One region of the Paenibacillus sp. FSL R5-0749 genome, then DNA from elsewhere that is predicted to be linked to it. Evidence: predicted binding sites of a transcription regulator. Region 1 holds the regulator's gene; the other holds the start of a gene.
The links. Region 1 encodes CtsR, which represses protease genes until heat stress. Its sites were predicted from a motif close to ATGGTCAATAAAGGTCAAACA; they were not measured.
Positions count from the first base shown of each region.

Region 2: a site for CtsR is predicted at 1,797-1,817, ahead of clpP (ATP-dependent Clp endopeptidase proteolytic subunit ClpP). Genes of this name have one in related genera too.

Region 1 covers NZ_CP152005.1:5,905,226-5,922,015, forward strand. Annotated here, with positions in the region: gene disA (DNA integrity scanning diadenylate cyclase DisA) at 1-856, opposite strand, end outside; gene radA (DNA repair protein RadA) at 870-2,237, opposite strand; gene MKY85_RS26580 (ATP-dependent Clp protease ATP-binding subunit) at 2,499-4,961, opposite strand; gene MKY85_RS26585 (protein arginine kinase) at 5,144-6,214, opposite strand; gene MKY85_RS26590 (UvrB/UvrC motif-containing protein) at 6,243-6,767, opposite strand; gene MKY85_RS26595 (CtsR family transcriptional regulator) at 6,799-7,260, opposite strand; gene MKY85_RS26600 (GNAT family N-acetyltransferase) at 7,722-8,897, opposite strand; rRNA gene rrf (5S ribosomal RNA) at 9,075-9,191, opposite strand; rRNA gene MKY85_RS26610 (23S ribosomal RNA) at 9,268-12,192, opposite strand; tRNA gene MKY85_RS26615 (tRNA-Ala) at 12,409-12,484, opposite strand; rRNA gene MKY85_RS26620 (16S ribosomal RNA) at 12,592-14,143, opposite strand; gene MKY85_RS26625 (molybdopterin-dependent oxidoreductase) at 14,881-16,254, shown strand; gene ligA (NAD-dependent DNA ligase LigA) at 16,383-16,790, opposite strand, start outside.
Region 2 covers NZ_CP152005.1:173,948-190,737, reverse strand. Annotated here, with positions in the region: gene gap (type I glyceraldehyde-3-phosphate dehydrogenase) at 1-96, opposite strand, end outside; gene MKY85_RS00930 (sugar-binding domain-containing protein) at 203-1,228, opposite strand; tRNA gene MKY85_RS00925 (tRNA-Arg) at 1,655-1,729, shown strand; gene clpP (ATP-dependent Clp endopeptidase proteolytic subunit ClpP) at 1,906-2,502, shown strand; gene MKY85_RS00915 (DUF4163 domain-containing protein) at 2,738-3,835, opposite strand; gene MKY85_RS00910 (SIMPL domain-containing protein) at 4,224-4,976, opposite strand; gene MKY85_RS00905 (HPr family phosphocarrier protein) at 5,133-5,402, opposite strand; gene whiA (DNA-binding protein WhiA) at 5,658-6,596, opposite strand; gene MKY85_RS00895 (YvcK family protein) at 6,603-7,589, opposite strand; gene rapZ (RNase adapter RapZ) at 7,603-8,502, opposite strand; gene MKY85_RS00885 (ROK family glucokinase) at 8,554-9,504, opposite strand; gene MKY85_RS00880 (AI-2E family transporter) at 9,949-10,980, opposite strand; gene trxB (thioredoxin-disulfide reductase) at 11,143-12,102, opposite strand; gene MKY85_RS00870 (tetratricopeptide repeat protein) at 12,274-14,007, opposite strand; gene MKY85_RS00865 (hypothetical protein) at 14,325-14,774, shown strand; gene MKY85_RS00860 (hypothetical protein) at 14,939-16,681, opposite strand.

The DNA of each region.
Region 1 (16,790 bases):
AATCCTCTGACGTGGCCGCTGATGAAGGATAACCGAGCAGACGGACAATATGGTGTGCATCCAGTAATTCATCGTCCGACAATCTTTTCAGTCCTACTATAATTTCACGGATTTTGTCATCACTGTCGTCACGAGCATAGTCTTTATACAACAACCAGGCTTCTTCTTCCGTTGTACCCACAAGCTCTTCCATTTGCATGGAGATGAGTCGTCCCTCATTCCCGAGTTCATGAATGTATCGTTTGATCTCCGTTTTGATCCGCATCACCATCTCGGTACGCTGAATCACATTGACCACTTCAGGAATCGTCACCAATTCCTCAAATTCAGAGGCACTCAGATTCGTAAGGGACTGTGTTAATACCGCTTTGTATTTCTCCAGGGTTTGAATCGCTTGATTCGCTTTGGTCAAAATAACCCCGATTTCCTTGAGGGAATAACGAAGTGTTCCCTGATACAAGGTAATGATATTCCGGCGCTGTGATATGGATACGACCAATTTACCCGTTTGCTTCGCTACACGCTCCGCCGTCCGGTGACGAATGCCCGTCTCTGATGAAGAGATTGAGGAATCGGGAATTAACTGGGTATTGGCGTAAAGAATACGCTTCAAATCTTCGCTAAGAATAATGGCTCCATCCATCTTAGCGAGTTCGTACAGATAGTTGGGGGAGAAGTCACAGTTAATTGAGAATCCCCCATCCACCACTTCCATGACTTCAGGGCTGTATCCTACAACAAGCAGTGCGCCCGTCTTGGCGCGTAGCACATTTTCCAGACCTTCGCGGAAAGGTGTACCTGGTGCGATCAGCCTTAATAATTCATTCATATTATCCAATTGGCTCGAATCTTTCATCTTGTTATGCCCCCTAATCTAAAGCAACCGCTAGTGCATCTGCCACGGTATTCACACCGATCAGTTGTATCCCGCGAGGATGTTTCCAGCCCTTTAAGCTTTTTTCTGGTAAAATAACACGCTTGAAGCCCAGCTTCGCGGCTTCCTTCACTCGTTGTTCTGCTCGTGATACGGCTCGAACTTCACCTGTGAGACCAATCTCGCCAAAGATGACGTCATCCGGCTTGGTCGGTACATCTCTCAAACTGGAGGCAATGCTGACCGCAACCGCCAAATCTACCGCGGGCTCATCCAGCCTTACTCCACCAGCCACGTTAAGATATGCATCCTGGGTTTGTAAAAACATGCCCATCCGTTTCTCCAGCACGGCAATGATCAGATTTAATCGATGCAAGTCTACTCCTGTTGCCATACGGCGGGGAGAAGGGAAATGGGTGGTCGAGATCAAAGCCTGCAATTCCACGAGCAAAGGACGTGTGCCCTCCATGCTGGCAACTACCGTAGAACCCGCTACACCCAGTGGCCGTTCCGACAAAAAGAGTTCTGACGGGTTGCCCACCTCACGAAGTCCATCCTCGCCCATCTCAAAAATGCCAATCTCATTGGTTGAACCAAAACGGTTCTTCACCGCACGCAACAGTCGATACGTATGATGCCGTTCTCCTTCAAAATAAAGCACGCAATCCACCATATGTTCTAACATACGTGGACCGGCAATGGCACCTTCTTTGGTAACATGCCCCACAAGAACCGTTGCAATGCCTCTGCCTTTGGCAATCCGCATGAACCTAGACGTACATTCCCTTACCTGGGCTACACTACCCGGCGCACTGGTAACTTCGGGAAGATACACCGTCTGAATGGAGTCGATGACAAGAAAATGCGGCTGGATCTGATCCACCGCTTCCTCTACACGTTCCATATTGGTTTCACACAGCACATACAACTCGGCAGAGAGTGCCCCGAGACGATCCGCCCGCAATTTGGTTTGCTTGACTGATTCCTCACCAGAAACATATAACACACGTAGACCCGAATGCGTCAAAGCATGAGACGTCTGCAACATCAACGTTGATTTACCGATACCTGGGTCTCCACCCACCAGAACGAGTGAACCTGGAACGATTCCGCCACCCAATACCCGGTTCAACTCGCCGATTCCAGTCTGTACACGCGGTTCCTGACCGCTATCTATATCTATGATAGGAAGCGGTTTATCTTTACTGTCAAACAGAGGAGAATTTCTCCCTTGTGTTTTGACCACCGTCTCTGTTTCTTCCACCATTGAATTCCATGACTGACAACCCGGACACTTCCCGTACCACTTGGGGGCTTCATAGCCGCATTCCGTACATTGAAACTTGGTTTTAACTTTGGCCACTTCAGCACTCCTATAATTTAGTTTTATAACAGCATTTTGCATTATTCGACGAATTTTGCCCAAACTCCCTGACGTGCAGGGTCACTAAAAGTTTACCATTGTTTGAGATTTTTCGTAAAGGATTATCGCAAACTTTACACATGTTCCTAACATAATCATGTCCGTCTTCTGTCCAAAATGCAAAAAATCCTCCCCGGCCGAAGCCGAGAAGGATTAACAATCAATACAAGCTTGAGTTCATTCTCCATAGCTTGTTACATATTATTTGGTTTCGATTTCCTCGTTAGAAGGAACAATCACGTCTTTTTTCGTTACTGACAGTGCACCGTTCTCTTCGTCAATGAGTAGTGAATCCCCTTTGGTTACGTTGCCTGTAAGCAACTCTTCAGACAATTTGTCCTCGATATGCTTCTGGATTGCCCGACGAAGCGGACGCGCACCGTAGGCTGGATCGAAGCCTGCTTTGGCAAGGAATTCCTTGGCATTGTCGGTAAGTTCGAAGTCAACCTCATATTCACGCAGCCGTTTGCGAAGCTCCTCACTCATGAGCGTAACAATCTCTGCAATGTGTTTCTGTTCCAGAGAGTGGAATACGATAATTTCATCAATCCGGTTAAGGAACTCTGGACGGAAGGATTTCTTCAGCTCATCCATGACTTTACCCTTCATGTTATCATAATCCGCACCTGCATCCACAACTGCTGTGAAACCAAGTGTCGAGTTACGTTTGATCGCTTCAGCACCCACGTTGGATGTCAGGATAATCAGCGTATTCCGGAAGTCAACAACGCGACCTTTGGAATCGGTCAGACGACCATCCTCAAGCACTTGCAGCAAGATATTGAATACTTCCGGATGTGCTTTCTCGATTTCATCGAGCAGGACAACGGAATATGGTTTGCGACGAACTTTCTCTGTCAGCTGGCCACCTTCTTCATATCCAACATATCCTGGAGGCGCACCGACGAGTCGGGAAGTCGAATGCTTCTCACCATACTCGGACATATCAATACGGATTACTGCATTTTCATCACCAAACATCGCTTCAGCCAGAGCACGAGCAAGTTCTGTTTTACCTACCCCTGTAGGACCGAGGAAGATAAATGAACCCATCGGACGTTTTGGATCTTTAAGTCCTGCACGCGCACGACGAACCGCACGACTGACCGACTTCACAGCCTCATCCTGGCCGATGACACGTTCATGCAGAATGGATTCCAGATTCATCAGGCGCTGTGTCTCTTCTTCTTTCAGCTTGTTCACCGGAATTCCTGTCCAGTTGGCTACCACTTGTGCGATATCCTCAGGTGTTACTTCGGAATCCGTGCGACCTTGTTTTTCTTTCCATTGGTTCTTCGTTACATCCAGCTCTTCACGGATTTTTTGTTCCGTATCACGCAGAGCGGCTGCTTTTTCGAACTCCTGGCTTTGAACTGCAGCGTCTTTTTCCTTGCGGATATCTTCCAGACGGCTCTCCAGCTGTTTCAGGTTTGGTGGGATCGTGTAAGAGTTCAATCTTACTTTGGAACCCGCCTCGTCAATCAGGTCAATCGCTTTGTCTGGCAGGAAACGGTCTGTGATGTAACGGTCAGACAGCTTAACCGCCTGCACAATCGCTTCGTCCGTAATTTTCACGCGGTGATGCGCCTCATAACGGTCACGCAAGCCGTGCAAGATCTGAATCGCTTCTTCCGGAGAAGGCTGATCTACAGTAATCGGTTGGAAACGACGCTCAAGCGCTGCATCCTTCTCGATGTATTTGCGATATTCATCCAGTGTTGTTGCACCGATACATTGCAATTCTCCACGGGCCAGAGCCGGTTTCAAAATATTAGAAGCATCGATGGCACCTTCAGCTCCGCCTGCGCCAATCAAGGTATGCAATTCGTCGATAAACAGGACAATGTTACCTGCTTGGCGAATCTCATCCATGATTTTTTTCAGACGATCTTCGAACTCACCACGATATTTGGTTCCAGCAACTACTGAACCCATATCCAGGGTCATTACACGTTTGTCGCGCAATGTTTCGGGAATCTCATTGGCAATGATTTTTTGTGCAAGGCCTTCAGCAATCGCTGTTTTACCTACACCTGGCTCACCGATCAATACCGGGTTGTTCTTCGTACGACGGCTGAGTACCTGGATGACACGTTCAATTTCTTTGCTACGTCCAATAACCGGGTCAAGGTTATTCTCTCTGGCGTATGCCGTGAGGTCACGTGCCAGACTGTCCAGCGTTGGTGTGCTGACATTGGCAGGTGTTCCATTATGGCTGGATACAGCTTCACTGCTGCCAAGCAACTGTAACACTTGTTGACGTGCTTTGTTCAGGCTGATACCCAGGTTATTGAGCACACGTGCTGCAACACCCTCGCCTTCACGAATCAATCCGAGCAGGATATGCTCTGTGCCTACATAGGTATGGCCCAATTTACGAGCTTCATCCATAGACAACTCAATTACTTTTTTCGCACGTGGCGTATATGCAATGTTGGTAGGCTGCTCTTGGCCACGGCCAATCAGCGTTTCTACTTCATCCTGAATTTTTTCCAATCCGAGTCCCAGGCCGATCAGTGCTTTGGCTGCGATGCCTTCGCCTTCACGAATGAGGCCGAGCAAAATATGCTCAGTACCGATGTTATTATGACCGAGACGGACAGCTTCTTCCTGCGCGAGTGCGAGCACCTTTTGGGCCCGTTCCGTAAATCTTCCAAACATCATATCTCCTGCACCTCCATGGTTTTGGATAAAACGAGGGGTTTCAAAACATCCCCATCGTATTCTTCATATCATTTTTGTTTGCAGCCGTGCTGCGAATAAAGTCATTCGGCATCGTACATGCCTTATTATATAAAAGCCGCAATGCGGCATGAAACCATAATTCAATACAATATCAGAGTAAGCTAGGACTGCTTCGCTGCATTGATCGTATCACGAATCAACTGAGCTCGATAGATGTCACGCTCATCTGTGCGCATATCTTCCCCGAATGTTTTCTGCAAAAATCCCGGCTGTGTCATCACATTCAACTCATTCATGACCGTGATCGACAGTCCATCCAACAAGCCGAGATCCACGCCAAGGCGTACATCCGATAAGCGCTGTGCTGCTTCCTTGGAATCAACAATAGCTGCATGAGACAATATGCCGTAAGAACGCATGACACGATCCGTAATTCGAAGTCTGGAGTCGGTAATTAACCGTTCTCTGGCTGTACGTTCATGACCAATCATCTGTAACACAACACCATGCAGGTTCTCGATGACTTCCTGTTCGGTCTGTCCCAGTGTAATCTGATTCGAGATCTGGAACAGGTTACCCATAGCTTCGCTGCCTTCACCGTATATGCCTCTTACAGTCAATCCCACTTGGGAAACTGCGGTTAATATACGGCCAATCTGCTGCGTCATCACCAGGGCAGGCAGGTGCATCATGACAGATGCTCTGACACCTGTACCTACATTCGTAGGACAACTGGTTAAGTATCCTCTGCGATCATCAAAAGCATAATCCACGTGCGCTTCAAAAGCATCATCTATTGCGGAAGCTTTCTCCCAGGCTTCTTTCACCTGGAACCCCGGATAGAGGCACTGGATACGAAGATGATCCTCTTCATTAATCATAATACTGACAGACTCATCCTCACTGAGAATAACCGCACCATGTCTGGATTCATTCGCAAGACTTGGACTGATGAGATGTTTCTCCACCAGCACCCGTTTGTCGAGTTCGTCAATATCGATTAGATCCAAAGTATGAAAATCCCCAAAGGCATGAACGTCATCGTATTGAAGTACTTCGCTCAGCTTATTCAGCACCTCTTCCGATTGCTCATTGGAAGCCAGCATCGGAAACGGAACATGCTGAAGGTTGCGCGCAATCCGGACACGGCTGCTTATGACGATTTCGGAATCAGCCGCATCACTGCGCATCCAGTCGCTGAGCGCCTTCTCTGTAAAGCGCAGATTAGGCATTACGCATCCCTCCTACTCATGACAAACTTTACTCCTGAGCTATTCCTTTTTCAAGTTCTCGAATCTGGTCACGGATCTGAGCCGCCTCTTCAAATTCCTCTTGGGCGATGCTCTCTTGGAGCTCACGCTTCAAATCAGCAATTTGACGTTTCACCTTGATGCGACCACCAGCTCGTGCAGGTACTTTACCTACATGGGACGTACTACCATGAACCCGCTTGAACAAAGGGTCCAGACGGCTGTCAAAATATTTATAACATGAACTGCAGCCAAATCGGCCTATCTTGCTGAATTGTGCGTACGTCATACCGCACTCTTCACACTGAAGTGCTTTTGCAGGTGGTGTTCCTGCCGATCCACTTTTGCCGGCTGGATCAAAATCAAGTAACCCGGACAACAAGTTGTGAATGGAAAATCCACCTGCTGTTCCAGGAATCATTTCCCCTTTTTCACGGGCACATGACTCACAAATATGGAATTCCGTCTTCTCTCCATTTACGATCTTCGTAAAATGCAGTGTCGCCGGACGTTTATTGCATTCTTGGCACAGCATAATGATGTACCTCCTTTGACCCCGATAGTTTTCATTTACCGAGCAAAGATATTAGCATCGCCTTTAACATTCTGGCACGAATTTGATCCCGGTAAGGAAGTTTGACCAATATAACCTCTCTAGATACAGCAGCTCGCATCAACCCAGCTTCACGCTTGCTCAAGAAACGTGCTTCTTCCAATTGATAAATCAAACCTTCGGCAGCTGTCTGCCCGATCTCATCACCAATACTATGGTGCAAATGGTTATGCAGAGCTGATTGGGCTGGTAATTCAATGCGCTGTATGCGAACATAACCACCACCGCCGCGTTTACTCTCTACCAGGTATCCCTTCTCGAGTGTAAAACGTGTGCTGATGACATAATTGATCTGGGAAGGTACACATGAGAATTGATCTGCCAGATCATTACGCTGAATTTCAACCATTCCTTCGGGACTTTCATGCAAAATACTCTTCAGATATCGTTCGATAATATCAGAGATATTACGCATCCAATCATCCTCCACTGTCTGAAACGTTAAGTCAATAAGGACCCACACGCCCCCACAGAGTACACCTTCTCTACCCATTTAACCAATCAGGGAAACAGCGAATCTTGCTTCCACAGGAGTCAACAGGAGAGCGAAGGAAGCACGAAGGTCCTTTAATATTCCCTTGATCCTCCGATGAGATGAATCACGTATAGTGGCGATCATGCATCAGATTGTAGAAAGAAAGCTACTTAAGTATTAAACCTTTAGTTGACTTTGACTTTCTTTGACTTTATATACATTATAGCATATTTTGTGGGTTTGCCAAGTGGGGTCACTATTCATTTTTTACGATTTTACACGAAATATTCCCCAGACACAAAAAAACCTCTCCAAAATTGCTGGAGAAGTCCTTTTGTCTTTCAATTACGCCTTATTTCTACATAAGCTAATCCAGTTAAATCGAGTAGTGGAAGTAGTCATCAGAAGAAATCGAGTAAATAGGTTTCTCGTTCAGGAATCGCTTGTTCCAAAGCCTTGATAGCTGTGTTCGGTCCGTGAATTCTTCCCATTCGTGCCATTTCTGTTGGTCTGCGATATCCCATCAGCACCGCAGTAAGGGATTGAATATCTACCTTAATAGTCTGATCATCAGTAACTGGCTCCGAAGTTTTCCATATGGATGCTGTTCCATTCATTGCTACGTTCAATTGCCATACTCCTTCATTCCACGGAGCGTGGGAATCCTCTACCTGTAGAACAATCTGAACTGGTGAGTCCTGACTTGCAAATGGATATTGAGATATAAACTGTTCCACACTAACGATACGCGCCATAAAATAAGGTACGATCTCCTGCTGAATCCGTGGGTTATCCAATTGGAAGGCAAGCGTATCACTGGCAGGTGCCTGTAACGTAACTTCCTGGATCATGGAATCATGGTTAGCAATAAAGGTCCATAGTCCTTGCCTAGCCTCTTCATTTAGATAGATAATCTCTTTAATGGTAAACTTATTTTCCTTAACCTCATATAAAAGATAACCTTGTGCTGCATTAGCTTCATCGTAATATACAGCCTTCTGGCTGCTTCCATTAACCAGAACTGAATTCTCCCACCTTGCATCGTCCCGAACCAGCGTTCCGTTATAGCGTTCAGCATAAGCACTGTATACTTCCTTTAATACACTGAGGCCCGGATCCCCACGCCGAATTGTTCCAGGTGTCGCTTTTTTCAGAGGCAAATGAGCTGTAGGTACTTTATACCGTTTAAATTCAACATACGTCTCCCATCCATACTTTCGATAGAAACCAAAAGAGAATGGATGCAAGAACGATATACTTTGTTTGTTTCGATTCATTTCTTCCAACGCATGCTTGAGCAGACCCGCTACCCAGCCTTTGCGTCTATACTCTGGCCAGGTGGCTACACCCGCAATACCGCCCATCTCGAACGATCTACCATGAATATAGGTTTGAAAAGGAATAATGTGAAGTTTGGCTCCTAACTGCCCGTCCTCATATACACCCCATATATCCTGTGACGAAAATTGACTCCGCCGTTTTTCTTTTTGTTCTTCACTCATTACTACTTGAAAAGCGTATTCGGAGAGTGCCATCGCCGGTTCAAAATCATCTACCGTCAATTTTTGAATTTCCATGTCTTCCTACACCTCATTCACTAGAGTTGTTATCAATCCATGATGGCCTGATATCTGATATATGTACCCCTTTGAGTGTGTCAGAGGATTCCTATAAAGTCAAATAAGAGATGCTTGCGCATCCCTTAAAATAAACAAATAAAAACCACCACCGAATAACATCGGCAGTGGTTCTTCGCTTGGCGGCGTCCTACTCTCCCAGGACCCTGCGGTCCAAGTACCATCGGCGCTAGAGGGCTTAACGGTCGTGTTCGGGATGGGTACGTGTGGAACCCCTCCGCCATCGCCACCAAACGCATAGCTTACATTTCAGAGATCGTTCTCTGAAAACTAGATTCGAAACGAAAGATGCGAATTATCACTTGCATATTTGGATAAGCCCTCGACCGATTAGTACTGGTCAGCTCCATGCATTGCTGCACTTCCACCCCCAGCCTATCTACCTCGTCGTCTTCAAGGGGTCTTACATACTGGGAAATCTCATCTTGAGGGGGGCTTCACGCTTAGATGCTTTCAGCGTTTATCCCGTCCGTACATAGCTACCCAGCGGTGCTCCTGGCGGAACAACTGGTACACCAGCGGTACGTCCATCCCGGTCCTCTCGTACTAAGGACAGCTCCTCTCAAATTTCCTACGCCCACGACAGATAGGGACCGAACTGTCTCACGACGTTCTGAACCCAGCTCGCGTACCGCTTTAATGGGCGAACAGCCCAACCCTTGGGACCTACTTCAGCCCCAGGATGCGATGAGCCGACATCGAGGTGCCAAACCTCCCCGTCGATGTGGACTCTTGGGGGAGATAAGCCTGTTATCCCCAGGGTAGCTTTTATCCGTTGAGCGATGGCCCTTCCATGCGGTACCACCGGATCACTAAGCCCGACTTTCGTCCCTGCTCGACTTGTAGGTCTCGCAGTCAAGCTCCCTTATGCCTTTGCACTCTTCGAATGATTTCCAACCATTCTGAGGGAACCTTTGGGCGCCTCCGTTACTCTTTAGGAGGCGACCGCCCCAGTCAAACTGCCCACCTGACACTGTCCCCGCACCGGATTACGGTACCAGGTTAGAACCTAGATACGATCAGGGTGGTATCCCAACGTTGCCTCCACGCAAGCTGGCGCTCACGCTTCAAAGGCTCCCACCTATCCTGTACAGATCGTACCCAAATTCAATATCAAGCTGCAGTAAAGCTCCATGGGGTCTTTCCGTCTTGTCGCGGGTAACCTGCATCTTCACAGGTATTAAAATTTCACCGGATCTCTCGTTGAGACAGCGCCCAAGTCGTTACGCCATTCGTGCGGGTCAGAATTTACCTGACAAGGAATTTCGCTACCTTAGGACCGTTATAGTTACGGCCGCCGTTTACTGGGGCTTCGGTTCACAGCTTCGGATTGCTCCTAACCACTCCCCTTAACCTTCCAGCACCGGGCAGGCGTCAGCCCGTATACTTCGCCTTACGGCTTCGCACAGACCTGTGTTTTTGCTAAACAGTCGCTTGGGCCTTTTCACTGCGGCCCCCTCGTGCTATTCACACTACCGGGGCACCCCTTCTCCCGAAGTTACGGGGTCATTTTGCCGAGTTCCTTAACGAGAGTTCTTCCGCGCGCCTTAGAATACTCTTCTCGCCTACCTGTGTCGGTTTGCGGTACGGGCACCTTCACCTGGCTAGAGGCTTTTCTTGGCAGTGTGAGATCATGACCTTCGCTACTACAATTTTCGCTCCCCATCACAGCTCAGCCTTATGATGTGCGGATTTGCCTACACATCAGCCTCACTGCTTAGACGGACATCCATCAGTCCGCGTCACTACCCTACTGCGTCCCCCCATTGCTCATAACGGCTTACGGTGGTACAGGAATTTCGACCTGTTGTCCTTCGACTACGCCTTTCGGCCTCGCCTTAGGTCCCGACTTACCCTGAGCGGACGAGCCTTCCTCAGGAACCCTTAGGCTTTCGGCGGATCAGATTCTCACTGATCTTTTCGTTACTCATACCGGCATTCTCACTTGTATAATGTCCAGCGCTCCTTACGGTACACCTTCAACCCTTATACAACGCTCCCCTACCCCTGATGCAAGCATCAAGCCATAGCTTCGGTGGTGTGTTTAGCCCCGTTACATTTTCGGCGCAGAGTCACTCGACCAGTGAGCTATTACGCACTCTTTCAATGGTGGCTGCTTCTAAGCCAACATCCTGGTTGTCTGTGCAACTCCACATCCTTTCCCACTTAACACACACTTGGGGACCTTAGCTGATGGTCTGGGCTGTTTCCCTTTTGACAATGGATCTTAGCACTCACTGTCTGACTCCCGGAAGTAAGTCTATGGCATTCGGAGTTTGACTGAGCTTGGTAACCCTTGCGGGCCCCGCACCCAATCAGTGCTCTACCTCCACGACTCTGTTTTCCGAGGCTAGCCCTAAAGCTATTTCGGGGAGAACCAGCTATCTCCGAGTTCGATTGGAATTTCTCCGCTACCCCCACCTCATCCCCGCACTTTTCAACGTGCGTGGGTTCGGGCCTCCAGTGCGTGTTACCGCACCTTCACCCTGGACAGGGGTAGATCACCCGGTTTCGGGTCTACGTCCACGTACTATGTCGCCCTATTCAGACTCGCTTTCGCTGCGGCTCCGGCTCTTCACCTTAACCTTGCACGGGAACGTAACTCGCCGGTTCATTCTACAAAAGGCACGCCATCACCCCTAAAACGGGCTCTGACTTTTTGTAAGCACACGGTTTCAGGTTCTATTTCACTCCCCTTCCGGGGTGCTTTTCACCTTTCCCTCACGGTACTGCTTCACTATCGGTCGCTAGGAAGTATTTAGCCTTGGCAGATGGTCCTGCCGGATTCATACGGGGTTTCACGTGCCCCGCACTACTCGGGATCCGTCTCGGAGGGAACAGACTTTCAACTACAGGGCTTTTACCTTCTTTGGCGGGCCTTTCCAGACCTCTTCGCTTAACCGGTTCCTTTGTAACTCCATGTGAGACGTCCCACAACCCCAAAGAGCAAGCTCTCTGGTTTGGGCTTCTCCGCGTTCGCTCGCCGCTACTGACGGAATCACTATTGTTTTCTCTTCCTCAGGGTACTTAGATGTTTCAGTTCCCCTGGTATGCCTCTACATAACCTATGTATTCAGTTATGAGTAACTGGAAATTACCCCAGCTGGGTTTCCCCATTCGGACACCCCCGGATCAAAGCTTGCTTACAGCTCCCCGAGGCAGTTTCGTTGTTCGCCACGTCCTTCATCGGCTCCTAGCGCCTAGGCATCCTCCGTGTGCTCTTAGTAGCTTAACCAAATTGCTCCGGTTTCGATCGCTCGCTTCCCTTGTTTTGGACTGCGTCCAAAGCCAAAAGTCGCTCCCACTCGATACCATCGCAACAGCAATTAACTACCGTTTTTATTGAAACTTGTTATACACAAGTTCAGCTAAAAAAGGAATGTTCTAATTCGCATTTACTTTCGTTTCGATATCTAGTTTTCAAAGAACAAGCCAAATAGATGAAATTGTTTGGTGGAGCCAAGCGGGATCGAACCGCTGACCTCCTGCTTGCAAGGCAGGCGCTCTCCCAGCTGAGCTATGGCCCCTCAAATTCCATCAAAACTGAACAAATGGATAAGTAACTATGTTGCTGTTGCAGGTTCTAAGAACCTGCATATTTGAATGTTTCCGCTCGGGAAACGATTCTCCATAGAAAGGAGGTGATCCAGCCGCACCTTCCGATACGGCTACCTTGTTACGACTTCACCCCAATCATCTATCCCACCTTCGGCGGCTGGCTCCTTGCGGTTACCCCACCGACTTCGGGTGTTATAAACTCTCGTGGTGTGACGGGCGGTGTGTACAAGACCCGGGAACGTATTCACCGCGGCATGCTGATCCGCGATTACTAGCAATTCCGACTTCATGCAGGCGAGTTGCAGCCTGCAATCCGAACTGAGACCGGCTTTTTAGGATTCGTTCCACCTCGCGGCTTCACAGCCCGTTGTACCGGCCATTGTAGTACGTGTGTAGCCCAGGTCATAAGGGGCATGATGATTTGACGTCATCCCCACCTTCCTCCGGTTTGTCACCGGCAGTCACCTTAGAGTGCCCACCCGAAGTGCTGGCAACTAAGATCAAGGGTTGCGCTCGTTGCGGGACTTAACCCAACATCTCACGACACGAGCTGACGACAACCATGCACCACCTGTCTCCTCTGTCCCGAAGGAAAGATACATCTCTGCATCGATCAGAGGGATGTCAAGACCTGGTAAGGTTCTTCGCGTTGCTTCGAATTAAACCACATACTCCACTGCTTGTGCGGGTCCCCGTCAATTCCTTTGAGTTTCAGTCTTGCGACCGTACTCCCCAGGCGGAGTGCTTAATGTGTTAACTTCGGCACCAAGGGTATCGAAACCCCTAACACCTAGCACTCATCGTTTACGGCGTGGACTACCAGGGTATCTAATCCTGTTTGCTCCCCACGCTTTCGCGCCTCAGCGTCAGTTACAGCCCAGAGAGTCGCCTTCGCCACTGGTGTTCCTCCACATATCTACGCATTTCACCGCTACACGTGGAATTCCACTCTCCTCTTCTGCACTCAAGTCACCCAGTTTCCAGTGCGATCCGGGGTTGAGCCCCGGGATTAAACACCAGACTTAAATGACCGCCTGCGCGCGCTTTACGCCCAATAATTCCGGACAACGCTTGCCCCCTACGTATTACCGCGGCTGCTGGCACGTAGTTAGCCGGGGCTTTCTTCTCAGGTACCGTCACCTTGAGAGCAGTTACTCTCCCAAGCGTTCTTCCCTGGCAACAGAGCTTTACGATCCGAAAACCTTCATCACTCACGCGGCATTGCTCCGTCAGGCTTTCGCCCATTGCGGAAGATTCCCTACTGCTGCCTCCCGTAGGAGTCTGGGCCGTGTCTCAGTCCCAGTGTGGCCGATCACCCTCTCAGGTCGGCTACGCATCGTCGCCTTGGTGAGCCGTTACCCCACCAACTAGCTAATGCGCCGCAGGCCCATCCCCAAGTGACAGATTGCTCCGTCTTTCCAGTTTCCTTCAGGCGAAGAAAACAATTATTCGGTATTAGCTACCGTTTCCGGTAGTTGTCCCAAACTTGAGGGCAGGTTGCCTACGTGTTACTCACCCGTCCGCCGCTAAGTCTCAAAGAAGCAAGCTTCTTATCAACTCCGCTCGACTTGCATGTATTAGGCATGCCGCCAGCGTTCGTCCTGAGCCAGGATCAAACTCTCCAATAAAGTATTGAAAAGAGCGATAAGCTCATTTTGAATCTGACGATTCATTGTGAATCAAAAGTTACTATCCATTTGTTCAGTTTTCAAGGAACTTGTATGTCCGTTTTTGTTGATGTTTGTCAACCGGACAGGAATCTTATCATATCATGTTAACTAACTTACTGTCAACACTTTGTTTTTGTCACCTTTCAAGTGATTATGACAATCATTCGTTTGAAGCGACAAGAAATAATATATCATGTCATGATTTATTTAGCAAGCATTATTTAGCAAGCATTTTTTATCAACCATCTATTATCATAAAATCTTCTTAAACGGCACCGTGCTTCCAACCTATATGCGACACATTAACACAATATCTGAAACAAAGATGGAGATTTTAGAAAGGCTGCTCTATATCTAAGGAAACGATCATTTCTATATACATTGTATACTTCTATAACCACGAATAATAAGGATCTAAATAAAGATTAGCTAGAGCCCCGATCGGTATAACACCCTTGCCCTCCTGTTGGTTTGAAGAAAGTGATCCAAAAACTCTATAATAAGGTATATAGATATAGGGATAGGATAGGTAAGCAATTAAATATAACTCTTCATGTGGTGTGGTTAATTCCTAAACATACGTTAACTGTCTCATACGAACTTTTAACTCAGATATCGCACTCCATTCACAACCGGCTATTACATAACCAATTTCTGAATAAACGCATTACTAAATCTATATGGGGTGATCACACTTGAAACAATGGCTGAAGAATAGACGCAAAGGTTACGGCAAAAAGTTGGTTTCCATTCATGCTTGGAATGCCTGGATTGTTGTAATCCTTGCTATATCAGGTCTTATGTTAGTTGGAGGCTTTTGGCGTGAGATCCTTGGAATCGGGCGTGTATGGTTAAAATGGCTGCATATCATCGTTGGGCTGGCTATGCTGGCACCCGTCGTATATTACTTGATTTTGGCCGGAAAGCACTGGAAACAGCTTCGTAATAGACCTTGGCAAAGGGTGAACACCCTCTTTGTTCTTGCGCTGCTGTTAGGATGGCTACTCTCAGGTATAGTATTATGGCAGTTCAAGCTGGCTGGACCCCGATGGTCGAATGCTGCACTCTTGATCCATGACCTGCTGACTTGGGTGGGCTTACCTTATATTATCTATCACTCAATAACTCGGACCAAATGGTTAAAGGACCCTGCACGTCGTGCGGTTAAAACCACTACAACTTCAACACGAGCTCAAAATGCAGCTGATCCAGCCGATTCAATATTAGATGAAAAAGAAACTCCAGCTGTTATATCTTCTTCCCAGTTTGATCGTAATCCCGAAAGAGGTCCTCTCAAACCAGAGCAGCGACCTCAACCTGTGTATACACGCCGAGCTTTCATCCGTTCTGCCGTGGGGGTTGGTCTTGCCGTCACACTCGGACCTACTTTTATATCCTGGGTAGGACGCAATCTCAAAATTGATAACAGTATCGACAGTATGCTGGAGAACGATCCTAACCGTATGGTTCCTTTGCCACAACCGCTGTCTGCATCTTCACCTCCCATTGGAGGCGGAGCTGAAGGTCATTTCCGCGTATATACGGTTACGCCCATACCGTCCTTCTCCAATGCTAACTGGTCTTTCCGTATTGATGGATTGGTTGAACGGGCACAGGTCTGGAACTGGGAACAGTTCGTGAAGCTCGCGCGTACCGTACAGGTTAGTGATTTCCACTGTGTAACAGGATGGTCTGTGTATAAAAATACCTGGGAAGGGATTTCACTTGCACAGCTTTTGAAGCAAGCCGGGGTCAAACCCGAGGCTCATAGTGTGAAGTTTTATTCCGGTGATGGTGTGTATACAGATGCGATTACAATGGATCAAGCACAAATGGAGGATATTATGGTGGCTGTCATGCATGATGGCAAACCCATCCCAGCTGATCTTGGCGGTCCGGTACGGCTCGTCATCCCTCAAATGTATGCATACAAATCAGTAAAATGGTTGAATCGCATTGAACTCATCGACAGTGAACATATTGGTTACTGGGAAGAGCGAGGATATGACAAGGATGCATGGCTTACAGGCGCATCTCAGCGCATCCCTAATAATATAACTGGATCATGATCGGTTCAGTTAAAATTGATTGATTGTTCATTCGTTGTATTAATCATTTCAATAACAGCAAAAGCCCCCGACCACGTATCCGTGTCTTCGGGGGCTTTCTTATAGAAACTCTTTTGTTCGTTTATCCTCTAACCCTGTGGGTTCAAAAGGCGTACAAGTTCGTCCTCATCCTCTATCGTTGGAATACCGAGATCATGGGCTTTGGTTAGTTTACTACCTGCCTTCTCTCCGGCAATAACCAAATCTGTCTTTTTCGATACACTGCCAGTCACCTTCGCTCCGAGCGCTTCCAGTCTCTGCGTCGCCTCTTCCCGCGTCAATTGGTGCAGCGTTCCGGTCAGGACGACCGTTTTACCACTGAAGAAGGAATCTTCCACAACAACAACTTCTGACACCTCAGGTGCCTGGGCTTTCACACCCAAGTTGAGCATCTTCTCAATCGCAGCCTGTGTAAACGGATCTGCAAAGAAAGTTACGATACTCTCCGCCACAATACCACCAACGTCAGGTAGTTCAACCAATTCTTCTACAGTTGC
Region 2 (16,790 bases), 1.0 Mb from region 1:
GTTGATTGCTACTACTTCAATGCCCTCTACATTTTGAATACGGCGGAATGCCAAGCGTCCAATACGTCCAAAACCGTTAATACCTACTTTAATCATGAGTAAGTTCCTCCCAAGTTTTGATTAATTTTTTATGAAACTTATATATTCAAGACAGACGGTGAAGTCCGTCAAGACAACAATAGTTGTGTTGCAGAGTAAAACTTTATTCCATTTCAGCAACGATGACTTCGGCAGCTGCCTCATCAATAATCAGAATATCTTCCTGACCAAATCGTAACACGGAATGTATAGCAGCAGCTTTGCTTTTGCCACCTGCGATTCCAATCACAACATCGGTTCGTTCAATATCCTGTAGTCGCATCCCCAGTGTAAGCATGGTATGTACCACCTTACCCTGATCGTTAAAGTAATAACCGAAAGATTCAGATACGGCTCCCTGCTCCTGAAGTTCATCTATGATCTCCGTCGCAAGTTTACGTCTTGTCGCCATCTCCACGGCATCACCAATTCCATGAATAACAATCCGCGATTTTCGAATCAGCTGCAGAATCTCCTGAACACTAGGGTCCTGGATTAATGATTCATAGGCATGATCACTAAGCAAATCCGGTACATGCAGGAGTTTATATTGCGCTCCTACCCGTTTTGCCATCGTGGATGCAATCGTATTTGCCTGAATTTCAAGGCTTTCTCCAAGTCCACCGCGTGCCGGTACGAACCAGACACCTTTGAGCGATGTTGGCGGAGTCAGTTGCTCTGCGACTTCGGCCGTTGTTGATCCGCCAGTAACGGCGACAACGTCGTTGTCACTCATGATATTGCCGAGAGCCTTCGCTCCGGCTCTGCCCAGTTCCCTTTTGGCAAATGGAGATACGTCCGAATCACCAGGAACCACAACTACCTTTTGCAGACCGTAGGCTTGCTTGATGCGCTCTTCCAGCTCGGATAATCCGAACAACTCTTTGGCTACGGGCTCTAACTGCTGCAGCAAATCATACCCTGCCTCGCTGATCTTCATTCCTGCACTGTCAATTTCAATAAGTCCCTGAGCCTTTAACAGATCGGTCTCAGCCCTCAGAACCCGCTCGGTCATCTGCATGGAATTAGCTAACGTTCTCCGTCCGATCACATCCGATAACATGATCTGCTGCAGAATCGTATACCTCTTTTTCAAGACATCCATGAGATCAGGCAGAAGCTGCTTTTGTACTTCTAAAATCGTTCGCATGCTTTCCACTCCCGCAAGTTCTCGTTCCAAGCTCTCTTTCATGGCCCTAAAACGTCCCGGGTTAACTTTTTAAGTCCCACGTCTATTCTACCTAAAACTGACGTGACATGCAAGTGTTTCAACGTGTTATTTCGACACACATTCAGCGATTGTACGCGCCTATTTTCACAATCCTAGACTTCCATGATCAAGGACTAGCTCACGCATACCATATATAGAAGAAACAAATGAATTCCATCTACATATCGCTCAGAATACATTTCATCGGGCATGTCCAAAACCTCTAATAGCATTTACTTAAATGCACTCTTTATCCACTCTTCTTCATCATGATCATTTTTAGGCTAATCCAAACCAATACACATCACGAATTGCTTGCAATTAAATATTTCATGAGCTATAATCATTATTGCTGTCACATAATGTGCGCCCGTGGTCCAATGGATATGACGTAGGCCTCCGAAGCCTGAGATCCAAGTTCGATTCTTGGCGGGCGCGCCACTTTTATTTAACAGCTCATAACCCTTTTAACCAATGAAACCGGAAAGGTTTCTTTTTTTTGCAAGTTAGTTTGACTTTCTTTGACTTTTTGTTTGGAATTGTTTATTATGTGGGTAATACGGTAACAGTTTAAATATAAGCACCAATAACATTTACATTCCGAGGAGGTTTTTCACGTGAGTTTTATTCCAATGGTCGTTGAACAGAGCAACCGGGGTGAGCGCGCCTATGACATCTACTCCAGATTGCTGAAGGATCGTATTATTTTCCTTGGTAGCGATGTTAATGATGTAGTGGCTAATGCCATTATGGCACAGATGTTGTTCCTGGCTGCGGAAGATCCGGAGAAAGACATTCACTTATACATCAACAGCCCAGGCGGATCGATTACAGCCGGTATGGCCATTTACGATACAATGCAATTCATCAAACCGGATGTATCTACCATCTGTGTAGGTATGGCGGCTTCCATGGGTGCATTCTTGCTGAATGCTGGTGCAAAAGGGAAACGTTTTGCGTTGCCTAACAGTGAAATCATGATTCACCAACCGCTTGGTGGTGCTCAAGGTCAAGCTTCGGACATCGAAATCCGTGCTCGCCGCATCCTGAAAATGCGTGATACCTTGAACCGCATCATCTCTGAGCGTTCAGGTCAACCTCTGGAGCGGATCGAGAAAGATACAGATCGTGACTACTTCATGAGTGCTGCTGAAGCTGCCGATTACGGTATCATTGATAAAGTTATTGAAAACGTGGGTTCCCAAGGCATCTAATATGCTGCCTGGAGACTAGCGGTAACTTCACAGGGCGGGCTTCACCGATATAAAGGTGAGCCCGCCCTGTGCTATTTTCAACTAAACAGGCAAATATCACACCCGTTAGTGGAGTGCGTTGCCTGGATAAACAAGAATCCCCCGTCAAAGCAGGATGACGGGGGATTCTTGTTATTATTTTTCATGAGAAGAATGTGATATGAGTGCTCTTGCTTAAAAGTTACCCTACGCGAACTTACTTGTCTGATGTTACGTTGCTAAACGGTTCCGTGCCCTTAGGCAGAATTTCCTTGTAAGTGAACTTCATTTCAGGGAAGCCTTCCGCGTAAGCTGTATATTCATACAACTGGAAGAACACAACTGCACCTGTTGGTGTCACATAGAAATCCTGGTCTTTATTTAACCCTTTGTAACCTTCCAGGTATCCACCGCGGGCTTTCAGTTGCTCGCCCACTTTTTTACCCAACGTCTCGCGCATGGTTTTGTTATTTTGCAGCACATCATCTAACGTAAGCTCCTTGCCTGTGTCCAATGCAAAGGTGTGTCCCGTGCGGGTTGTCATGCCGTGTGCTCCTGCATAGTCCTCATAACGTTGAGTGATCAAACCTAGCACGCCGTTCTCATTGTAGGTCACGACATACGAAGTTTCAAATGCATATGGACGTTTTGCGGTTGCCCCGCCGAATTCAGTGGTTTGTTTTTTGAAGGCAGCAGCAGCCGTGTCCACTTCATCTTTGAGCACTTTGTTGATGGCCGCTTCAGCTTCTTTGCTGGCAAGTCCACTCACCTGCGGATATTGTACATCCACCTCCGCATTTTTCACAGTCACGTTTACTTTTGTCGATTTTACCTGCACATTATTTTGCTTCACTTTGCTGAGTGTCAACGTTTTGGTTTTGCCATCCCAATTTCCCTGTACACCCAGATAATCTCGCATTGCCGAGAATGGAATATATAATCGACCCTGAATCAATTTTGCTTCCACCTGAGGGTAATACCCGTTAATATAGACGTTTGGTTGTCCATCCATCAGGCTAACGGTCATCGCATTGTTGGCTGCTGTTACCGTATATGACTTCGTTTTAGCATCATATTTCAAAGTTCCACCCGCTACATCTTTGACTGCTGTCAGCGAGACCCAAGTCGATCCACCTTGAAGAAGTCCTTTTTGAGTCAGTGTTTTCCCACCCGATTTCAGCGTTACCTCAGCTGGGGTTGTCACTTTCGAGGATACAGAAGCCGCCTGTACCGAACTCTCCTGCCATACCGAACCACTACCTACAATAATTCCTGCTGCAAGCAACGCACTTGTCCATTTTTTCCATGATGTCATATATAAAACTCCTCTCTGAATTCACAATTAGGTATCATTGCGTATGTAATCCTGACCTGATCGCATATCTCATACGCTCACCTCTCTATTATAATTAACCCAATTTCGGAAAGGTTTACAGCTCGAGTTACAATGTTGATGAATATCAGACGCAAAATATAAGGGGATATGACCTTTTTGTCACGAACAACTATACAAAAAAGATACCAATAAACAGCATTTCACGTTGCTTCAAAAAGGTACACTTCTATCTAACTTCATTAAAGTTTGCTTTTCCAACAAAAAAAGACTCTGTCCACAGGACAAAGTCTTTGTCATTATTTCGTTGTACCCTTTAAATGACACTTATAAAGGTTACTTGAGTTTACAATCATTAGTTCGATCTTATTTATTTCATTTCATACGTGATATTCAGGATTGTGCTTACTTTAACCTGGCCTGTTTCAATCTCAGTGCCACCTGCTGTATCTGCTGTTTTGGACATCAATGACTCACTTGCATAGAACACAGGTACATTCGCATCGCCTTGGCTTACGGAAAGAACAGCACCCAGTTGACGTTTAACCGCTTTTGCAATGGCGCCAGCTTTCACATCTGCATTGGCAACAGCTTTCTCAATCACTTGGGACTCATAAGTTTCCGGATTTTCTACAGTAAAGCGCACGTTCTCAATATTGTTCGCACCCGCACCTGAAGCAGCATCAAGCAGTTCGCCGATCTTGTCCATCTGACGATACGTGACTGTCAGTGTATGATGGGCTGTGTATCCTTTAATTTGTTGTCCGTCTTTTTCGCTATACGTATAGTTGGGTTGTACAGAGAACTGACTGGTTTGAATGTCGTCTGCACTGATCTTCCACGTATTCTTCAGCAAGTTGGATACTTTTTGAACTTTGGCAGCATTCGCTTTTTGAGCAGATGCAGCTGTCTCTGCAGTACTGTTCACACCAATGGACAGATAAGCAATATCAGGCTTCACCTGAATCTCACCTTTACCCACGACATTAATCACATTCTGTTGTACGCCTTGAACCTCTGCAGCATAAGCATAGCTCCCTGGCGCAACCCAAGCGGTTCCTCCTACAAGCAACGTACTTGCCACCAGCACTGCACCAAACGGTTTCATCCATTGTTTACCCATCACGATAGCCTCCTTATGTGTTAACATCTCAAACTTTAATCGATTTGATACCTTAACAGACGGGACAAATTCCATAATGTTGCACTTGACGATAGCAAATACCTCAATAACGCAAAAAAGCCCCTTTCGGGACTTCTTCATTGGATTGATCATATCTTATTGGTTTTCGAGCTCTTCCTTGCTTACCAGACTAACTAAAGCGTTTACAGCCTGTTCGGCATCCGCGCCTTCTGCACTAATCTGGATTTCCGTACCTGTGCTAATCGCAAGGCTCATGATCCCCATAATACTTTTTGCATTAACTTTTTTGTCGTCCTTCTCGACGAACACTTCAGACGAGTACTTATTCGCTTCTTGAACGAACAGTGCCGCAGGTCTGGCATGGAGACCCGTTTTCAAACGGACAACTACCGGGTGCTTTGTCATGGAAACTTACCCCCTATTATGAAATCTGGACATTAAATACACAATTATATTTATACAACATTATACCATTAACCCGTGCAGGACACTAGAAGAAAAAACTCAGGGGCTTTTGTAGGACATTATCTTGCCCTATTTCATCTTTTGCAGAGCGCATTCAATGACCTAAGTGAGTTCTCCCAGATCCTTAACGGCTGACCTTCCCGACCGTTTCTGTTCAGTAGAAACAGCCGACCTTGTTACTTACCCTGCGACGTCTTAACCATAACGTTCTGTGCGCACTTTCTCAGCCAGCTCATCAATTTTACGAAGCCGATGGTTTACTCCAGACTTGCTAACTGTACCTTTAAGGAGTTCGCCCACTTCCTTCAAATTGATATCTGGATGAGCCAGTCGAACCTCCGCCACCTCGCGAAGTTTCTCAGGCAGTGACTCCAGACCAACTTCTTTTTGCAACAAACGGATATTATCGATTTGTCTTACAGCCGCTCCAATGGTTTTATTCAGGTTGGCAGTTTCACAATTGACAATCCGGTTAACGGAGTTACGCATGTCTCGCATAATCCGTACATCTTCAAACTTGAACAAGGCCTGATGAGCACCAATGATGCTGAGCAGCTCAATGATTTTCTCGCCTTCCTTAATGTATAGGATGAATCCTTTTTTCCGTTCTATACACCGGGCATTCAGATGAAATTCATTGGCGAGATCAACGAGTGCCTGACAGTGCTCCTCATACATGGACGCAATCTCCAGATGGTACGAGGAGCCTTCCGGATTATTAACCGATCCACCGGCCAGAAAAGCACCGCGAAGATAGGCCCGTTTACAACAGTTCTGCTGAAACAACTCCGTATTAATCCCTGGTGTAAACAGAAAACCTTCCGATACAATATGAAGACTCTTGAGAATCTCCTGTACCATAGTTGGAATACGAACAATATACACATTGTTCTTTTTCAGCCGCATTTTTTTGCGGACCAGTAATTCCGTATGCACTTGAAAATGCTTTTTAAGCAGAGAGTATGCCCGTCTTGCAATGGCGGCATTCTCCGTCGAAATATCCAAGATCACTTTTTTATTCGATAACTGCACTGCACCAAGCATACGGATGAGGGCTGAAAGTTCCGCCTTTTCGCAGCACGGTTCGCTCTCGATCATGGTTAACTCTTTTTTGGTCTGTGCTGCAAACGACATGGGACTTCACCTCTTCCGTAACATCCAATTTTGTACCAATTGGTAGATGTGATGACTTAGCTTGTCGGCATCATGACGCAGATAGGTCTTGAACAGAACCAGAGTATCTGCAACCACCTGATAGCCGGCACTTTCGAGTACATTCATATCCAGTACAACTGGTTTTGCTCCTTTTTCCGCATACTTATTCTGCACTTGCAGCGGAATATCACCATTATTTACGATAACGTAGTCGAAGAGCTGATGACCTATATGCTCGTGTACCGCCTTAAGGTGGTCGCTTACCGTATAGTTATCCGTTTCTCCCGGCTGTGTCATAACATTACAGATAAACATCTTCACCGCATCAGCCTCTACCACAGCTTCTGCAAGCTTAGGTACAAGCAGATTGGGAAGGATGCTTGTATATAGGCTGCCTGGCCCGATCAGAATGGCGTCAGCTTGACGAATAGCCTCTACTGCCTCTGGCAACGGCTCCACGTGATCCGGTTCAAGGAAAACACGTTTGATGCGTCCGCCTGCCTCAGGGATTTTGGACTCACCTGTAATAATTGTGCCATCTTCCATCTCGGCATGCAACACAACGGCCTGCCCGGCTGCTGGCAATACCTCACCTCGAACGGCAAACACGCGGCTAAGCTCCCGCACTGCGGTCACAAAGTCGCCCGAAATATCCGTCATTGCAGCCAAAATCAAATTTCCCAAGCTGTGGCCTGCAAGCCCCGCGCCTGTATTGAAACGGTACTTCAACATATCTGAAAGCAATGGTTCTACATCAGCCAGTGCCGTAAGCACGTTGCGAATGTCGCCCGGAGGCGGCATCTGTAGCTCATTGCGCAGGATGCCTGAACTTCCACCGTCATCTGCTACTGTGACGATGGCCGTGATATCCAGCGGCTTTTCTTTCAAACCGCGTAACATCACGGATAATCCGGTTCCGCCGCCCATTACAACTATTCTCGGACGTTCTCTTCGTGGTCCGGCCTCTTTCATCCCTTCACCCTCTTCAATGACGGTCCCGGTCGGCGTCGCGATGGCTTACGGTGACAGCTTCTGTCTCGCTGCTTCCCAACATCTTGCCCAAATATTCCGATATCGCTACCGAACGATGCTTGCCTCCGGTACAGCCGATTCCAATAATAACCTGGCTTTTGCCTTCCTTCCGGTATTGCGGAATCAGGAAATGCAGCATATCCAGCAGCTTGGTCAGAAACGCCTGTGTCTCTGGCCACTTCATAACATATTCGTACACATCACTATTCTGTCCCGTATTCGGTCGTAAATGATCAATATAATGCGGATTCGGTAAAAAACGTACATCAAATACCAGATCAGCATCAATTGGAATGCCATATTTGAATCCGAACGACGTAATATTTACTGACAGCATTTGGCTTTCCAGATGAGAAAAGCGGGATATGATGCGTTCTTTCAGTTGGGCAGGCTTCATTGTACTTGTATTCAGTACCTGAGTAGCGGAGTTTTTGAGTTCCTCCAACATCTTGCGTTCCAGTCGGATGCCGTCCAGCGGCATGCCCTCAGGAGCCAGAGGATGTCTGCGCCTGCTTTCTTTATAACGCTGAACAAGCACAGAATCTGTAGCATCCAGGAATAAAATTTCGCAATGAATGGTAAAATGATCTTTAATATAGTTCAAAGACTCGGACAGAGCCGTAAAGAATTCACGCCCGCGCAGATCGATAACCAATGCAACCTTACCAATCTTGCCGTTTGACTGTTCAATTAGTTCCGCAAATTTTGGAATCAATACCGGTGGCAGATTATCCACACAGAAGAAACCCAGATCCTCCAGGCTTTGTACTGCAATGGTTTTACCTGCCCCGGACATGCCCGTAATGATAATGAGCGTGGCGCCTGTGCCTGGTGAGCCTTCACCTTCAAGCATAAATGTCCCCTCCTTATCATATTGCTGTCTTCATATATTGTTACGAGGTTACTAGGAACGCAAGAGAAGACCTGCCGCACCCACAATACCTGCATTATTCCCAAGTGTAGCTTCCAGAATCTGAACCCCATCTTGCAACGGTTCCGGTGTCAGCTTAGCAAATACGGTACGTATTTCATCGAACAAGAAATTGCCCGCTTTGGACACACCGCCACCAATGATGAACATCTCCGGGTTAATGACAGCCGCTACAGTCGCCATGGACTTGCCCAAGTAGAATGCTGCACGGTTTACAATACGCTGTGCTACTTCATCGCCTGCCTTAGCAGCATCGAATACTTCCTTGGCTGCAATCTTGTCGACGAGTGCCAGTGACGTATGATCGCCACGTTCTACGGCATCCTTCGCCATACGGATAATACCCGTTGCAGACGATACCGTTTCTACACATCCCATTTTACCACAGCCGCACTTGATGGCCTCCAGATCAGGTACTACACTGATATGACCCAGCTCTCCCGCCATACCCGAGAAGCCTTGATAGATGTTACCATTCAAGATCAAGCCTCCGCCGACGCCTGTACCGAGTGTATAACATACACAATTGTCTACGCCTTTGCCGGCACCTGCCCATACTTCACCCAGTGCTGCCACGTTTGCATCGTTATCTATTTTGATTGGCTTGCCCAGACGTTCTTCCAGAATCGAACGAATGGCCACATTCCGAAATCCGATGTTAGGGGCATGAACGATAATTCCCTCGCGTACATTCGTGAAACCGGCCACTCCAGCACCCACACCCTCAAGCTGTTCCCAACTGTATGGTGATTCGGCTACGATATGTCGGACATACTTCTCGATGTTGGCGATGACCGTGTCTACGCCCTTATCCACTTCAGTCGGTCCTTCATACGTATGCATTAGCTGACCTTGTTCATCGCATATACCGACCTTGATTGCTGTTCCGCCGAGATCGACCCCAACGTAGATTTTCTCAGACATGCTGCAAGCCACCTTTATCTATCTAAAATAGTTTAAGTCCTACGTACCAACTATAATTGAAGGATACGCCTGGGTCAAGACGATAAGACCTCGGATACATCTTGCTTTGACAGGGTTGTGAACCACATCACATAGCATTTATGAATACGTATACAATCTCATCACCTTCATTTATGAACGCACGCTTTGTTCCTTCCTCCATAGCAGAGGAAGCCTCAACTCATGATATTGCATCTCCCCTCGTTCCATTCATAAAAGATGATCTTCGTCCCCTCAACCAGGTGTCCTATCTCACTCCACCAACCCCCTGTCATTCTCACTTAGAGAACCATTGAATGACAACACAGCCAACACAAAAGCGCCTTCCACAAATGGAAGGCGCCTTACTTTTATAAAATCAATGTTTTTCAATTGGATTGCACTCAGCCGTTCTTCAGCTATACGTCACAACTTCGACTCCACACGTACCGGCTCTTCTGTCTTCTCCATCTTGTTCACATCCAGAATATCGAGCAGGAAGACAAAGATCGGAATACCAATGATCAGTCCCCAGATTCCCAGGAAGTGTTGCGACAGAATCAGTACGATAAAGGTGTAGAACATTGGCAATTTGGTCTTGTGCGCCATCAATTTTGGATTCAGGAAGTACGTCTCCAAAGCATGAATTACAATAATCATGATGATCACAATAATGCTTAATTTCAGTCCACCCATCTGATACCCAATCAGACAGAGCGGTACCAGTGAGATGATAACCCCCGCAACGGGCACCAGACTGAGCAGGAACACCAGAATGGTCAGCGCGAACAGATATGGGAAACCCAGAATCCATAAGCCCAGAATGGTCAGCACTGTATTGAACACCGCAATCAGAAGCTGTGCCTCAATGACTTTACCAAAAGAAGATACGAATTTGTCTCCCAGATAAGCTACTTCATTATAGAACCATCCAATTTTGCTTGTTTTGAACTTGGACGTGAACTTGGATATTTCCTGCTTCTGCAACAAGAAGAACAGACTCAGAATGATAACGAGCAGAATAAACTCCAACCATTTGCTCAAAGCGAAAATATATTTCAATGCATCATTGGTGTAATTTTTGATATCGAAGGACTGAAGGTAACCCGCAATCTTGGAAGCAAAATTATCTCCATCTGCACTATCCAAAAATTTCATAATCTCGTTCGTTAACTGAACGACCTGATCTACGATCCGTGGTGAATATCTGGAGATACCGAGCACAATTACTGCGATAACAATCATATAGAGCAGGATGACCACAACTTTATAATTGATCGGAAACAACCGATTCAAACCACCTGTAATGAAATGCTGTAATCTGTTCATGACATACGTCACCAGGAACAACAGCAGAATCATGTGCAGCATACTCCCCATACTGAACAAAACCAAACAGAATAAGAGCAGGATCAAAAATCGTCTCACTGTCGCATTCTGTAGCCAATCTTTTATCATTTCCCCCAAAATCTTCACCTCACAGCTAATATGCCCCATATGTATACGAACTCATGCCCACTGTAGTTTCAAAAAAAGAGAAGCCTTCCGGCTTCTCTCATTACATGAGACTTCCCGTTGTCTCTTATTCCTAGCATATGCCCAACCTCACGCATGTCATGCTTATTTATCCAACGTTTCGCTCCAATCATGGATAATGCTTCCTTCAAGGAACTTCTCACAATCCATCGCGGCCATACATCCGGATCCTGCAGCCGTAATAGCTTGGCGATACTTCGTATCCTGAACATCACCACAGGCAAATACACCCGGTATATTGGTCTCCGTCGTTCCTGGTTTAACCACAACATAGCCATGTTCGTCCAGTGTGATCGCATTACCCAGAAATCCGGTATTTGGCGTGTGACCAATGGCAACGAATACGCCATCTGCTTCGAGCAACTCTTCCTGCCCCGTCTCGTTGTTGCGCACCTTCAGTCCTTTGACACCCATAGCTTCCGGTACGACTTCGAGTGGAGTACGGTTCAGCGCCCACTTCACCTTCTCATTGCTGCGAGCCCGATCCTGCATAATCTTGGATGCACGCAACTCATCCCGACGGTGAACCAATGTGACGTCTGTTGCAAAACGAGTCAGAAAGCTCGCTTCCTCCATGGCGGAGTCACCACCGCCCACAACCACGATTTTTTTGCCCCGGAAGAAGAAACCGTCACATGTCGCGCATGTACTTACACCACGTCCCACATTTTCCTGCTCACCCGGAATACCGAGATAACGAGCGGAAGCACCTGTGGAGATAATGATCGATTCAGCTTCCAGTTCACCGATTCCTCCAACTTTGACCTTAAAGGGCGGTTTGCTGAAATCAACTTCTTCCACCCAACCATTTTTGAATTCGGCTCCAAAACGCTCAGCTTGCTTACGCATGTTGTCCATCAGTTCCGGACCCATGATACCTTGCGGGAAACCGGGGAAATTCTCAACTTCCGTTGTCGTCGTCAATTGACCACCCGGCTGAAGACCTTCGATAACCAGTGGTTTCAGATTAGCACGAGCCAGATATATCGCTGCTGTCAGACCCGCAGGTCCCGTTCCGATCACAATCGTTCTGTATTTAGACATATAGATACAGCCTCCTTAATTAAGGTGAGAATGTGTTGTACTAGCGATGAACTTGCCAAGATGATATCCTACAGGCATTTACAAGGCCCATTCGTTAAGTTTACCCGTTTTCCCGGTTGTTGTATCCTTCACCTCATGATGTCTTTCTGAAAACGAGTGAGGGCCAACTTTCTATACAAGTGGTGGATTGCTGTTACACACCGCATGAATCTGTTTAGCATACTTGCTAACCGTTGATGCCGATATCCCATACCGCTCAGCAATGCTTTGATAGGTAACGGGACGACTATGATTCTTCGCTGCCAAATATTCAAGTCCAGCAGCCCAACCCTCAATCTGTTTCGTGCCCGGAACCTCTGGATGTACACGGGATACATAATCCGTCCAGAGCCGTTCCATCTCTTGCTGCAACTCAGCCTTTGCTTCAGACATCTGTAATGCACGATCAACAACAGCCTGCCAATGGGAGGTCGAGCCAGTGTCCAATTGTTCTGATGTGGATTGAACCTTCCCAATGGACTTCAAGGCAACAGGAGAAAAGGGACGAACCACCTGAGTATTCCCATCCTCATGTTCAGCCGATTTCAATCCGTTCAGTACAGTTTGTGCTGCCTCAAGCAGATCCTGTTCTTCTCCCGGCTCTTCAATGAAGGATTGCAGAGCCTGCTGCACCTCATAATCACCGATCATTCCGAGCGCATGAATAACCTGCAACTTCGTTGCCCGATCACCATGCCGCAATGCCCAGAAGAACGATGAACGAATCAGTGGATCATTCTTCATTTCTTCAGGAATGCCGTTACCATAGTTCTCCCACTGTCTGAACTGTTCATCGAATGGCAGATGATAGTGATAACTTAGCTTCTCTGGCTCTTGCTCGCCTTGTTTTACAGCTTCAAGACCTGACAGATAATACCGGGATACTTCGGAACCCGGATCAAGCTTGGACACATGATGCCATAGACGCTCAGCAGCATCATAACGTTCTGTATTATAAGCCGCCACTGCTGCATAATGGGCAAGTGCCGGATCAGCAGCTGTCTCTTCATCCTTGAGCAAACGCCGGAAGTGGACATAAGCCGTATCGTGTTGGCCCAGAATTCCCATCGTTGTCGCGAGTTTGTAGACTTGTTCGTGCTGGAATGGCACGATGACCCGCAATTTTTTGATCAGAAGCAGCACTTGATCGGCCCGGTTCTCGTTTTGATGGAAAATGGCCAGATTACAGAGTGCATGCAGATTACCTGGTTCCTGTTCAAGCACTTCGGCAATGGTCTCTTTTGCTTTGGAAAACAGACCCATATAATAGTAGGCGAGTGCCAGATTGTTACGGGCAGCCAAGTAATCAGGATAATCAGAAGACATGCCTTCGAGCAATTCAGCAGCCTGTGCAAATTTCCCTTCTTCCAACAGTTCCCGTGCCTGGTCGTGCTCCACTACACCTTTGCGTGATTTGATTCGATTCAGTTTGGTCGGACGATCCAGCTCATAGTACAGAAGCTCCATCATCTCTTCGGCCTCCGTCATGAACTGACCCTGGGTGTCCTCCTCCAGATAGGTAACAAGTGCTTGCTCGGCTTCCTCAAACCGATCCATATTTGCATAATTGTTCGCCATATAGAAATAACATTCCGTCATCGACGGATCTACCACTTCCAGCACGTTAGCCAGAATGGCATTGGAGGCTTCGTAATCCCCCTTCTCCGATAATATACCCGCCATATTACAATGATTTACCGGATTTTCCGGTTCGTATTCAACAGCTTTGCGAAAATATTTTAATGCCTTGTCAACATGATTACGGTCCAGCGAGCGGACAGCTCTTTCAAAAAAGAAAGAAGCATCCAAGTGAATCGGTATAATATTGGCAAGGTGTCCCTCAGCCCGCACTAGCTTGCCCTTCATCTTCCAAGGCACCTCCTCTTTGCATTTCATTCATACTCTCCAGTATACCACATCTTAAGGCCCACTTCTCAATATGTAGTTTCATGTCGTTTATGAAAAAAATGCAAAAGAAAAGTGATATTCCATTTTGCAGGAAACATATCACCTTGGAGCGTTGTTTATTAAAAGGATACCTTTTTTGCCTAGAGACTCCCTCACTCACTTGCCACAAGATCTCTTTGCAGTATTACATTAGTCCAATCCCGTCGGTCACGGAATGTCGTGTGTAATTATAAAAATAAAGGTACATCATTATTTTTTTAGGAGATGTTATATTGATGATCTCGAAAATTAGACCACTTATATTCATCTTAATCTGCTTGTTTACTTTGAATAGATGTTCAGCAGATATAAAAAATGATGATAATCATTTTACACTTGATGAAATAGTAACAGCGCTTGAGTCTCAAAACTTGAATTTAGTGTCCTTTGGTATAACCGGGTATCCTTTGAAATTAAATGATGTTGTGCCTGAGGTGTACTCCGTTGAAGTACCAGTGGAAGAAGAGCCTTATAGCCCTGAATTTTTACATTTCTATATTTTCAATTCAGAGAAAGATCGCATTAACGGGACCAAAGAATTCAATAAGCACATGGAAAATGCCCATTTCACAACGTTCCCTTTTCTATATGAGAAAGGAAATGCCCTTATCGTCTACTGGAGCAATACCAAAGATAATCCTCTGTTCACCAAATCCATCGACACTGCGTTGGAGCAACTGCAATGATAGTTCAAGTCTACAGTATGAGACGTATCCTGAAATATCAAAATTCATGAAGTTCCATGGATTGAGCACATCATTGGGCATGTAACGAACGGTTCGCCGTAATCATTCGTAAAAAAAGAAGACCAAGCCCGCAGGCTCGGTCTTCTAAAGTTATAACTCCATACTCACGCCATCGAAGGCGAGAGTGAAATATGAATGGTTTTATCAAACGGTGTCATGAAATTGACCAGCACAACCTTGCACTTGTCCGGCAGTTTTGCCTCACGAACCGTTGCCGCCAGATGCCCAAGTTCGCCCCCGGTAATCTCTAGCCAGTCTTCTCCGCAGGTATAGCGTAACGTACCGCCTTTCCACAAATAGTGACCCTCACTTGTTTCCATCGCGTCCTCACAGGTCAACTCACCTTCGCTTCCGAATACAAAGGACAGCTGCATCATAATGTCCTCCGGTTCTTGCCCGGATAGATGCATGGTCCATCCATTTTCCGTTGGTTGCACTTCTGCGCCTACACGGAATGTCTGCTCATGAGTAAGCTGACGATTCTGATGAGGTAGCAAATACCATGGACTTATATCTGATGCAGCAGATTCCGGTAACAGATTCGCAGGAACTGGACCATAGTAGCCTTTCTTCTGCTCACCAGTCAAACGGTACCCTTCGGATAATCTGGTCATGTGCTGCATAGGGACATAACCCGGATTAAAGTATGAAGCCAGTTGCACAGCCAGCAGACGCACCTCACCATGACGAAGCGCGAAGAAAGAAGGAACTTCTGTCATCATGGTCACGCTAGTAGCACCATCCCGAATTCGGGCTACCGGAGCACCAAAATCCGTATGCATCCGACTGTGAGAGATCCGTCCGTGATGCCCTGCTGAATCCATCTGTCCCAGATAGTCTCCCCGTACAAAATGTTCATTCAGCATAACTTCGTATTGCTTCGGTAATGCATCACGTTCCTCATCCGGATGCTGAAGCTCAGGCTCAAGCATTAACCGAATGAGTGTATTCACCGAGCACACTCCCGGATCAGTCAATGTATCTCCCGCCCAGGCTGCCATCCCCGCAAAGAGTGGATCACCATCCAACCGCGCCAGAATGGCATACGGTAGGTAATAGGGTGACAGATCATGAACACTGCCCAGATCCTGTCGCCCTGAATAATCTGTAACAATCTCACCTGAAGGATGCACCAGGTACACCATCATGCGGAGATTAAGCCTCACCGGTTCCAGCAGTTCAGGACGATTGAGCAGGCGTGCGGCATGAATTAACATGATGTCGCTAACTGCGCTGTATATTCCGTTGCTTCGTTCGGTCCACTCCCCATCGGGTGTAATATCCATGCCTTCTGCCAGCCACTGCTCTGCGCGCTGCACAGCTTCCTCCAGACCAAAGATTTGATGCAGGGAACCGAGCGCCGCGCATAGCACCCAGCGATGATTCGGCGTATGACAACCACCTGTAAGCATCGTTGGAATCGTGCGTTCCAGAAACAGCCTCATGTTGGTCAGTACAGGTTGCAATGGCTCCCATTCTTGTTGCTGAAGTAACTGATACAACTGTGAATATCCCACAACGACAAATGCAGTGTCTGGAGGGGAGTGGTAATTAGTCCAGCCCGGAGATATTGAACCATCTTCATGCTGGAAGCGGAGTACATATTCCGTAGCTATCAGCAGTCGATCTAACAACGCCTCATCCCGATAATAGATGGAGTCCGGATTGGAGATCGCAGCCCCCCAGTAACACATATCCGTGGGCGTGCCCGTTGTGTGGTTGACCCAGGCAACACCTGTATAGGGATCGATGGTGCCTCCATAATAACGGCTTTCAGGATCAAGCATCTGCCGGGATATGCCTCTTTCTACCGCTCTGTCATTACTCTCCACCAGCTGTTTATACATGTGCAGTCCCTCCATACCAATGCATTCTCCCGATGTGCGGAGTATGTTGCTTCAGCGCCTTCAATTCAGAACGGAAGCATACTCACACCGCCCGTAGGTGAGTTCATTT